One region of the Sporosarcina sp. P3 genome, then DNA from elsewhere that is predicted to be linked to it. Evidence: predicted binding sites of a transcription regulator. Region 1 holds the regulator's gene; each other region holds the start of a gene.

The links. Region 1 encodes LexA, which represses DNA repair genes until DNA is damaged. Its sites were predicted from a motif close to CGAACATATGTTCG; they were not measured.
Region 2: the regulator LexA is predicted to act here: its motif matches at 1,818-1,831, upstream of CSV61_RS09020 (YolD-like family protein).
Region 3: the regulator LexA is predicted to act here: its motif matches at 1,715-1,728, upstream of uvrB (excinuclease ABC subunit UvrB).

What each region holds. Positions count from the first base shown of each region.
Region 1 is NZ_PDZE01000002.1:263,184-266,474, forward strand. Features, by position in the region: gene hfq (RNA chaperone Hfq) at 1-6, shown strand, start outside; gene CSV61_RS03440 (methionine gamma-lyase family protein) at 101-1,360, shown strand; gene lexA (transcriptional repressor LexA) at 1,413-2,033, opposite strand; gene yneA (cell division suppressor protein YneA) at 2,229-2,555, shown strand; gene CSV61_RS03455 (YneB family resolvase-like protein) at 2,552-3,205, shown strand; gene CSV61_RS03460 (DUF896 domain-containing protein) at 3,273-3,291, shown strand, end outside.
Region 2 is NZ_PDZE01000006.1:21,807-25,097, reverse strand. Features, by position in the region: gene CSV61_RS09025 (methyl-accepting chemotaxis protein) at 34-1,746, shown strand; gene CSV61_RS09020 (YolD-like family protein) at 1,854-2,204, shown strand; gene CSV61_RS09015 (nucleotide excision repair endonuclease) at 2,239-2,616, opposite strand; gene CSV61_RS09010 (DUF3298 and DUF4163 domain-containing protein) at 2,733-3,291, shown strand, end outside.
Region 3 is NZ_PDZE01000009.1:36,282-39,572, forward strand. Features, by position in the region: gene CSV61_RS11895 (ABC transporter permease) at 1-1,118, shown strand, start outside; gene CSV61_RS11900 (IDEAL domain-containing protein) at 1,336-1,593, shown strand; gene uvrB (excinuclease ABC subunit UvrB) at 1,801-3,291, shown strand, end outside.

The DNA of each region.
Region 1 (3,291 bases):
CAATAAACAGGCGCTTGCCTGTTTTTTTGTTGTCTTTCATTTGGTATATAGACTTCATCTGGTAAAATAGAATATGATCAAATGAAATGAGGTACTACACATGCAAATGACACCCATTAATGAAGAATTACTCACTACATCACAAAAAGCGGAAGAACTCATCGCTCCATATGTGAGGAAAGTAGAAGAAATTGCGTTTTTTAATCAAAGAAAAGTCTTACATGCATTCAAAAAAAATCAAGTAAGCGATTTTCATTTATCAGGTTCAACAGGTTATGGTTATGATGACAGTGGTCGTGATGTATTAGAGCAAGTGTATTCGGATGTATTCGGAGCGGAAGACTGCCTTGTAAGAAATCAAATTATTTCGGGCACGCATGCTATTACGATTAGCTTGTTTGGGGTATTGCGACCAGGTGATGAACTTCTTTATATTACAGGTAAACCATACGATACGTTGGAGTCTATCATTTCTGGCAACGGTAAAGATACGGGTTCACTTGAAGATTTCCACATTTCCTATCAGCATATTGATTTGAAAGAAGACGGTTCTGTCGATTACGAGAAAGCAAAAAAGACAATTTCGGCGAAGACGAAAGTCGTAGCAATCCAACGTTCGAAGGGCTATTCTAGCAATCCATCATTCAGAATTCATGAAATTGAAGCGATTATTAACGAGATCCGCAAAATAAAAGAAGATGTCGTGATCTTTGTAGATAATTGCTATGGAGAATTCGTGGAAATGAAAGAGCCCGTAGAAGTTGGAGCGGACCTAATGGCGGGCTCACTCATAAAAAATCCAGGTGGTGGACTTGCCCGAACAGGTGGTTACATTGCAGGCAGGAAAGACTTGGTTGAGAAGTGTGCTTATCGCATGACTTCTCCAGGCCTTGGAGCTGAAGCAGGGGCTTCACTCGATACGTTACTTGAGATGTATCAAGGATTCTTCTTAGCACCACACACAGTCAGTCAGGCGGTGAAAGGTGCGTTATTCACATCGGCATTTTTCGGTAGCTTCGGTATGGATACGACACCGCATTACAGTGAGCTCCGAACGGATTTAATTCAATCAGTGAACTTTTTAAACGCTGAGCAAATGATAGCGTTCTGTCAGATGATCCAGCAAAACTCACCAGTTAACGCGCAATATGCCCCAGAGCCATCCTACATGCCCGGTTATGCAGATGACGTCATTATGGCCGCGGGTACGTTCATTCAAGGTTCCAGTATTGAATTGACAGCTGACGGCCCAATCAGACCGCCATACACAGCATATATTCAAGGCGGATTGACGTATGAGCATGTGAAATCTGCAGTACTAGATTCAATGGAACAATTGCTTGAAAAGAAGTTGGTATAAAGAAAAAGTGTATCGAAAACCTCTTGAGGTTTCTCGATACACTTTTTTATCATTAATGAATCATCCGGAATACACCGATTACTTTTCCTAAAATGGACACTTGATCTACAATGATCGGCTCCATAGAAGAGTTTTCTGGTTGGAGTCTAAAATAATCTTTTTCTTTAAAGAAACGTTTAACGGTTGATTCATCTTCTTCTGTCATAGCTACGACAATTTCACCATTGCTTGCAGAGTGCGTTTGTCTAACAATCACACGGTCTCCGTTTAGGATGCCGGCTTCAATCATGCTATCTCCTACAATCTCCAACATAAAAATTTCATCCTCTGAAGAACCAAATGTATCCGGCAATGGGAAGTACTCCTCAATATTTTCAATCGTCGTAATTGGATTGCCTGCTGTAACTTTACCAATCAACGGAACATGCATAACGCCATTTTTTAATTCATCTAACCCTTCTGGATCCAAAACTTCGATAGCACGAGGTTTTGTCGGGTCCCTGCGTATAAAACCTTTACTCTCGAGCCGTGATAAGTGACCGTGAACCGTAGAACTTGATGCAAGTCCTACAGCTTCTCCAATTTCACGAACGGAAGGGGGATAACCTTTTAAACGCACTTCATCTTTTATGAAAGCAAGTATTTCTTCTTGTCTTTTTGATATTTTCTTCAACAAATTCACCTCTTCTACTAGTTTGCGAGCAATGGTATACTGAACCACTATTTTGAATATAGTATAACATGTGTTCGATTACTAATCAAACAAAGGTTCTAATTTTACTTGACATGGAATCATACGTTCTCTTATAATTAAGAACAAGTATTCCGAACGTGTATTCTTAATGTACGAATTAGAGGAGGAGTTACAATGGAGTTTATAAAAGAATTTATCAAAAACAATTATTATTTCGCAGTATTAATAGCGGTTTGTGTATCTTTCGCTTGGGTTCAATTCGATAAGATTGCGGAGGAAGATCACTATATGGAAATCGTTATTAATGAAGGAGATACACTATGGCAGCTGGCTTCTAACTACTCAGAAGATATACCGACCACCCACTGGATCGAACAAGTACGTTCATTAAACGAATTACCTACTGATCAAATCGTTTCAGGTGAATTACTACGTGTGCCTGTTAAAATTAATAAACAAACAGATATCCGGGTAGCTGAAATTGGAGTGGGATCTAAATGACAGAAAAGAAATGTGTAATATACTGCCGTGTGAGTACAGAAAAAGAAACACAAGAACAATCTATTGTAAGACAGCAGGAAGAACTTGAAAAATTAGCTACTGAGCTATCTTATGAATGTGTGGGAGTCTATACTGATCGGCAAAGTGGATATGATATGGATCGTGAAGGTCTTCTATCCATGTTGGATCAAATCCAAAACGATACTGTGGATGCGGTATTCATTCAGGATGAAACGCGATTAGGACGTGGGAATGCTAGGGTTGCGATTTTGCATGTAATTGCTAAAAGTGAAGCGACTGTAATTACCAATCATTCAAATGGTACGATAGAGCTGAATGAAATGGATTCAATGTTACTAGAAATTCTTGCAATCGTAGAAGAATATCAACGAAAACTACATAATGCAAAGATACGTAGAGGAATGAAGCGTGCTGTTGACAGAGGCTTTGATCCATCGAAAAATTTGCGAAATATTGACCAAGGGCCGGGACGTGAAAGACTAGAGCTTCCGATAGAAGAAATTGTCTCTCTTCGTAACAAAGGTCTCACATACGAAGAAATTGCAACCGTATTAAATGGTTTAGGTCATTCGGTTAGCAAAGCAACAGTTCATAGAAGATATAAAGAGTTTATCGCACAGGAACACTAATAGGTTGCACTTTTCCTTCAGGTTGTTTACATTTTATTAAACGACTAACTTATGGAGGTTTTTAAAGATGCTACCGGAAAAGAAAA
Region 2 (3,291 bases), on a different contig from region 1:
TAAACCAAATATGAAGGGTGGGCATAAGGTTTGATGAAAGTTAGAGATTCGTTAACATTTCAGCTAGGTTCTATTATAGCTGGAATCCTGGTGGTGATGTTGGCTATTACATCACTGGCTACATATAAGACTGCTTATGACAAACTGTATGATGCGGCAGGAATTGAAGCGTACGGCTGTGCCAATATTACTACGGGATTGATTCGACCTGGTGATATGGAAAAGGCAATGGCTGGTGACGTTGAAACACAAGATGAACTTGGAAAGACGCTAAATTGGACGACTGAACATAAAAATATATTTGAAACACAATATATTTTGGATTTGGATGGAAAAATTATTGCCCTCGACGATAATCTGAAAGCAAAAGGATTTAAGCCGGGAGACCAGTTTCATTTAGACGAAGAAGCGATTGCGGATCTACTCGAACATCGACATTCAACGTACTCTCAGCCTTACGAGTATGGCGGTATGGAGCGGCTTTCAGGTTATGCGCCAATACATGAAGATCAAGATGCGAGTAAAGAAATCATCGCAGTCAGCGTAATTGATTTCGATGCCAATATCGTTAAACATCGTACTTGGGATGTTGTACGCGACGGAATCTTGATCAGTATTATTCCTATGATACTTGCTTCAATTGGAACAGGATTCCTCATTCGCAGAAAAACGAAGCCGATCACGAGTTTAATTGAGCAGGCGAAGCAAATTGCGGATGGTAACTTGGCGGTTCAACCGACAGAAGTGAAGTCACAAGACGAAGTGGGCGACTTGGCTCGTACGCTGAATCGTATGACGGTGAACCTACAAGACATGATCACGACGATGAATACGACATCGCAGCATTTATCCGAAAACGCAGGGGAAACTTCTGCATCGCTTTCTGAAATGCGTGAAGCGATTACGATGGTTGCGCACAATATCGAAGAAGTCGTCACAGCTGTTACAGATGGTACCTCAACTGCGGAGCACGCAACGAGTATTCTCACGGGATTAGCAAGTGGTTTGAACAATACGAAACAAAGCGCTGACTCAATGCTCGTTAACTCCAATGAAACGATGAAGATTGCATTAGAAGGCGCAAAACGCGCAGAAGAAATTAGCCATGATATGGAATTAATTCGAAATGGATCACAAGAAGTTGGAGATACAATCCAAAACTTGGTTGAATCTACGACGAAGATCCAAAACATCACAGGTTCCATCGCGGGAATCGCAGCTCAAACCAATTTACTCGCGCTGAATGCTTCTATTGAAGCGGCTCGTGCAGGTGAACACGGTAAAGGCTTTGCGGTAGTAGCGGAAGAAGTACGGAACTTAGCTGAGCAATCAAATCAGGAAGTACTGGAAGTAGAGAAGCTAGTGAAGGATATTTCTGATCGGATCCAGCAAGTTATTACTTCCACATCGGAAAACACGAAACACATCACAAAAGGTACAGAAACAGTGCAGCTTACGTCTCAGTCATTGAGTAATATTTCTGTAGCAGTTGGAGAAACGGTCAAAGAAATCAAGAACATCTCGAATTTGATGACGTCGGAAGCCGTGAAATCAACGGAAGCGGTACAGTTGATCGAGCACTTGACGCACGCTGTACAAAATATTGAAGACATGACCAATAATATCGCAGCAGCTGCCGAGCAAACGACAGCGAGCATAGAAGAAATTTCAGAACGTTCTACGCAGACCAATCAAATGGCGCGTGAACTGGAAGTGTTTGTCGGTTCATTCGAATTACCTAAATAAACACTTGGCCATCGCTTTACAAGCGATGGCTTTTTTTACCATTGATTTTCGAATGTATGTTCTGTATAATACGAACATACATACGCTTAGGAAAAGGGGAATATCGAATGGAAAGGAACCGAGATAGAGGAAAATTGAAGTGGACGTCGCTCATGCTGCCTGAACACCTCGAGAGACTACGTGATTGGCAACGGGAAGATCAGTATATAGAACGGCCCGAGTTAACCGATTGGGAGCTACAAACGATGCAAGAGACACTTGAAGTAGCTTGGCGCAGATGTGAGGAGACGTGGATTAAAACTTGGCATGATGGAGAAGTTCGCTTTCATCAAGGGGAGATCGAAGCGCTCGACTTGCGGACGATGACCATTGTGCTGCGTGATCCATTCGGAACGGAAAGAATTCATGTAGCAGATGTGGTAGATGTCCAATTATCAAAAGAGGCAGATGGTTTTTAACCAAAAATAAAAGCCGTCTGCGGGGGCAGACAGCTCAGTCTCTGAAAAATGCTTTTTCTACGTTATATTTAGCTTGCTGTGTGTTGATTACGTATGTTTCGTAGATCTCACGTTCCATTGGATCATCGATGATGATAGCGGAAATCTTTGCTACTTCCTCACGGTGATTGCGTAATGGAGACACTTGATCGTCAAAATGCTTTTTCAGACGCGGACGTAATTTTCGTGCTTTTCCTACGAATAACAATTCGTCACTTTGGTTGAAGAACAACAAAAGGCCGCCTTTATCACGTGGAATGTCATGAAAATCGATGAAACCATAGATTGGCTTAATTGGCGTTTCATCCGGTCCCATTTCTTGTTTTCTGCGGACGATCGTTACGTCCGGTTTAGGTAATGTAATATTGATCATTTTACTTCACATCCTTATATCAGTCAGTGTTTATCCTATCATACGACCCAAAAAAAAGCGAGAAACTTTCTATCGGTCCCTTGCATATAGTAAACAAATGTCTTGGGAAGGATGAAATGATGAAAAACCCTGCTGTTATTCAAACGTATCACATATCAAATAGAAAGCCGAAAGTGGATGTGTCTTATCCTGTCATCACGCAACTGGGCGATCCAAAAATTCAACAGAAGCTAAATCAAGTACTGTTCAAAGAAATGAATAAAATGCTAGAGGACAATAATTACTATGACCCAAGCCTTGTCGAGATGGTCGCCACGTATGAAATTAAAAATAATCAGCGTGATCTTTTTAGTATTAACTTGATCGTCTATTCGTTCACTGGGGGAGCGCATGGAATGACCTACGTCAAATCTTTGACGTTTGATACGAAGACAGGAAGGCAATACAATCTGCAAGACCTGTTCAAGCCGGGTAGTCCTTATGTGCAGCGAATATCGGAATATATTAGACGCCATATCCAGCAATGGAAAACACCTGTAATTGAACCATTCACTAAAATCAAACCCGATCAGGACTTCTATATCGCGGACACAAGTCTCGTGGTCTACTTCCAATTATACGAAATTTCACCTTATGTGGCCGGCTTCCCTTATTTTCCGATTCCCTTGCTCGATT
Region 3 (3,291 bases), on a different contig from region 1:
CGATCGTCTTCATGTTTGCCATTGGGGCAGGAGGCTATGCGTATAGTGAATGGCTAAAAGAAGTACCAGTTACATTCCCTTCTGTTTTCATCGTATCCATCGTCATTGCCCTGTTGTTAATGAAAGCGGCACCGACTACGTTACTAAAGCCGGCAGATATCGTGTTTTTCCTGCCGTTAGAAAATCAATTGCCGAGCTATATGAGACGTTCCATCACTTGGTCGACGTGTTCACAACTGCCTTTGCCGTTAATTGCTATGGTTATTGCATTACCTTTATTAAAAGCTACGGAAGTAGGGACAGGCACGGATTACCTTCTTGTTATGTTGCTGATCGTAGTGTTTAAAGGGCTGTTTGTAAGGACTGAATACAATGTTCGTATTGCGAATCACGATTTTGTTTGGCCGGATCGTCTCCTTCGATTAGTTTTAACATTTCTAACAATTCAATTGGGTCTTTCTTGGAGTCCGGCGGCAATCTTTATCGGAATACTGATTGCGATGCTCTATTCGAAGTTTTGGGATAAAAAAGCAGAACAATTTCCGTTCCCCTACGAGCAGTTTATTGAATTGGAACAAAATCGTATGATGCGTTTCTATCGATTTGCAAATTACTTCACGGAAGTACCCCATCTAGTTGGATCTGTGAGTAAGCGCAGCTGGTTAAAGATTGCCATGAAACGTTCTAGGTTCAAGCGTAAAGATGTGCAAAATTACTTAATCGTTCGGACATTTATCCGTACAGATGATACGTTTTGGTTGTGGGTTAGATTAACGGCGCTATCTGCGTTGGGTGCGTTTTTAATACCATTACCGATTGTGTCGTTCATCTTTGTAGGAGCATTGGCGTTTGCAACTGCTGTTCAATTGATATTGGCACTTGAAGGCGGCGTCGAGTTCACTATGGATCAGCTATTTCCAGAAGAACAAGAAAAATCGCAAATCAAAGCGGTACGTTTGTTAGTGAGAAAATTGATTTGGCTACAAGCAATCATTCTATTACTGGCAGCATTACCGTTGTACGGATTAAGTGTTACCCCCGTCTTGATTGCGGCTGTTGCACTCATTGTAGGTGAAGCGACGATTCGATTAACTAAAGAGCAAATGAAAGATATATGATGGTAGACAATAGGTAAAATAAAATAGTGTGAGTAAAAGAGTCAATGTTGCTGAAGTAAAGAATTAAACCCGTGACAGAATTATCTGAATATATGTACCTAGTAAACAGTGTGTTAATCATATCGAAGTAATTAAAAAGTTCGAATAGTTAAAATAATGGTTGCAATTCCTATTCTATTGCATATATAATTACTAAAAGGTATCAGGGGTGAGAGAGATGAATAATAACAACTCATATGCTGAATTTTTGAAAGCGGTAGGTAACAATAGCACTTCTCTCCAAGCGGAAAAGCTGCTGAACGAAATCTATTGGGATCTGTTTCTACAACACATTCATTGGGAACAAACACAATCGCGAATCATGCTGTTGATTGACGATGCGCTAGATCAAAATGACAAAGAAGCATTCGACCTGTATACACAGCAATTACTAGACATTTCACAAGAACATGGATACAAACTTAAAACAAAATAATATTTCCATAGGCACTGCTAGGGCAAAATCCTGGCAGTGTTTTTTATTGTATGGAATGTCTGAGTTGCAAGTTTCTTTCACAAAGTACAAGGGTACAATAAAGTACATAGAGAGTTAGCTTAAAACGTACGTTCGTTATTTCTTTAGAAAAAACCCTAGTTGTGGTAAAATAGAAGGACAGGTGTTTAAGAAGAGGAGTGGAACCATTTGAACGAAACATTTCAATTGCAGGCACCATATACGCCGCAAGGAGATCAGCCAAAAGCGATTGACAGCCTTGTTAACGGCATAAAAGAAGGCAAGAAACATCAGACATTACTCGGTGCAACAGGTACAGGTAAAACATTTACTGTTTCTAATGTACTGACAGAAATTAATAAACCTACACTGGTCATTGCCCACAATAAAACGTTGGCAGGCCAATTATATAGCGAGTTCAAAGAGTTTTTCCCTGATAATGCAGTAGAATACTTTGTCAGCTTCTATGACTTTTATCAGCCGGAAGCATATGTTCCGCAGACGGATACTTTTATTGAAAAGGATTCATCCATCAATGATGAAATCGATAAACTTCGCCACTCCGCAACGAGTGCATTATTTGAACGCAATGATGTATTGATTGTGGCATCTGTTTCGTGTATTTACGGTCTCGGTTCGCCAGAAGAATACAATGACATGGTTTTTTCATTACGCAAAGGGATGGAAATACCGCGTAATCAATTATTGCGCACGCTAGTGGACATTCAGTACGAACGCAATGACATCAATTTCACGCGTGGTACATTCCGTGTTAGAGGCGATGTAGTCGAAGTCTTCCCGGTGGCACGTGACGAGCGTTGTATACGTCTCGAGTTCTTTGGTGATGAAATCGAACGGATCCGTGAAGTGGATGCGTTAACAGGTGAAGTCATCGGTGATCGTGACCACGTAGCCATATTCCCAGGATCTCACTTCGTCACACGCGAAGAAAAGTTACTTAAAGCGATTGAAAATATTGAGATTGAGTTGGAAGAACAGCTTAAATATTTACGTGATCACGATAAATTACTGGAAGCGCAGCGCTTAGAACAACGAACGCGCTACGACTTGGAAATGATGCGAGAGATGGGTTTCTGTTCCGGTATTGAGAACTATTCCAGACATTTGACGTTGCGTGAAGCAGGTGCAACACCTTATACATTGCTTGATTATTTCCCAGATGACTTTTTGATCGTAGTAGACGAGAGTCACGTATCTTTACCGCAGATTCGCGGTATGTACAATGGAGACCAAGCGCGTAAAAAGGTATTGGTGGAACATGGCTTCCGCTTGCCGTCCGCATTGGATAACCGCCCGTTAATGTTTGAAGAATTCGAAAAGCATATTCGTCAGGCGATGTATATTTCTGCAACGCCAGGACCTTATGAAATTGAGCATACAGACAAAATGATAGAACAGATCATACGCCCCACAGGATTACTGGATCCAATCATTGAAGTGCGTCCGATTGAAGGGCAAATTGATGATTTATTGGATGAAATTCAACTTCGAATCGAGCGAGATGAACGTGTCTTGATTACGACTTTGACGAAAAAAATGTCCGAAGACTTAACGGATTATTTAAAAGATGTTGGAATTAAAGTTCAATATTTACATTCCGACGTCAAGACATTAGAGCGGACAGAAATTATTCGGGAATTGCGTATCGGCACATATGAC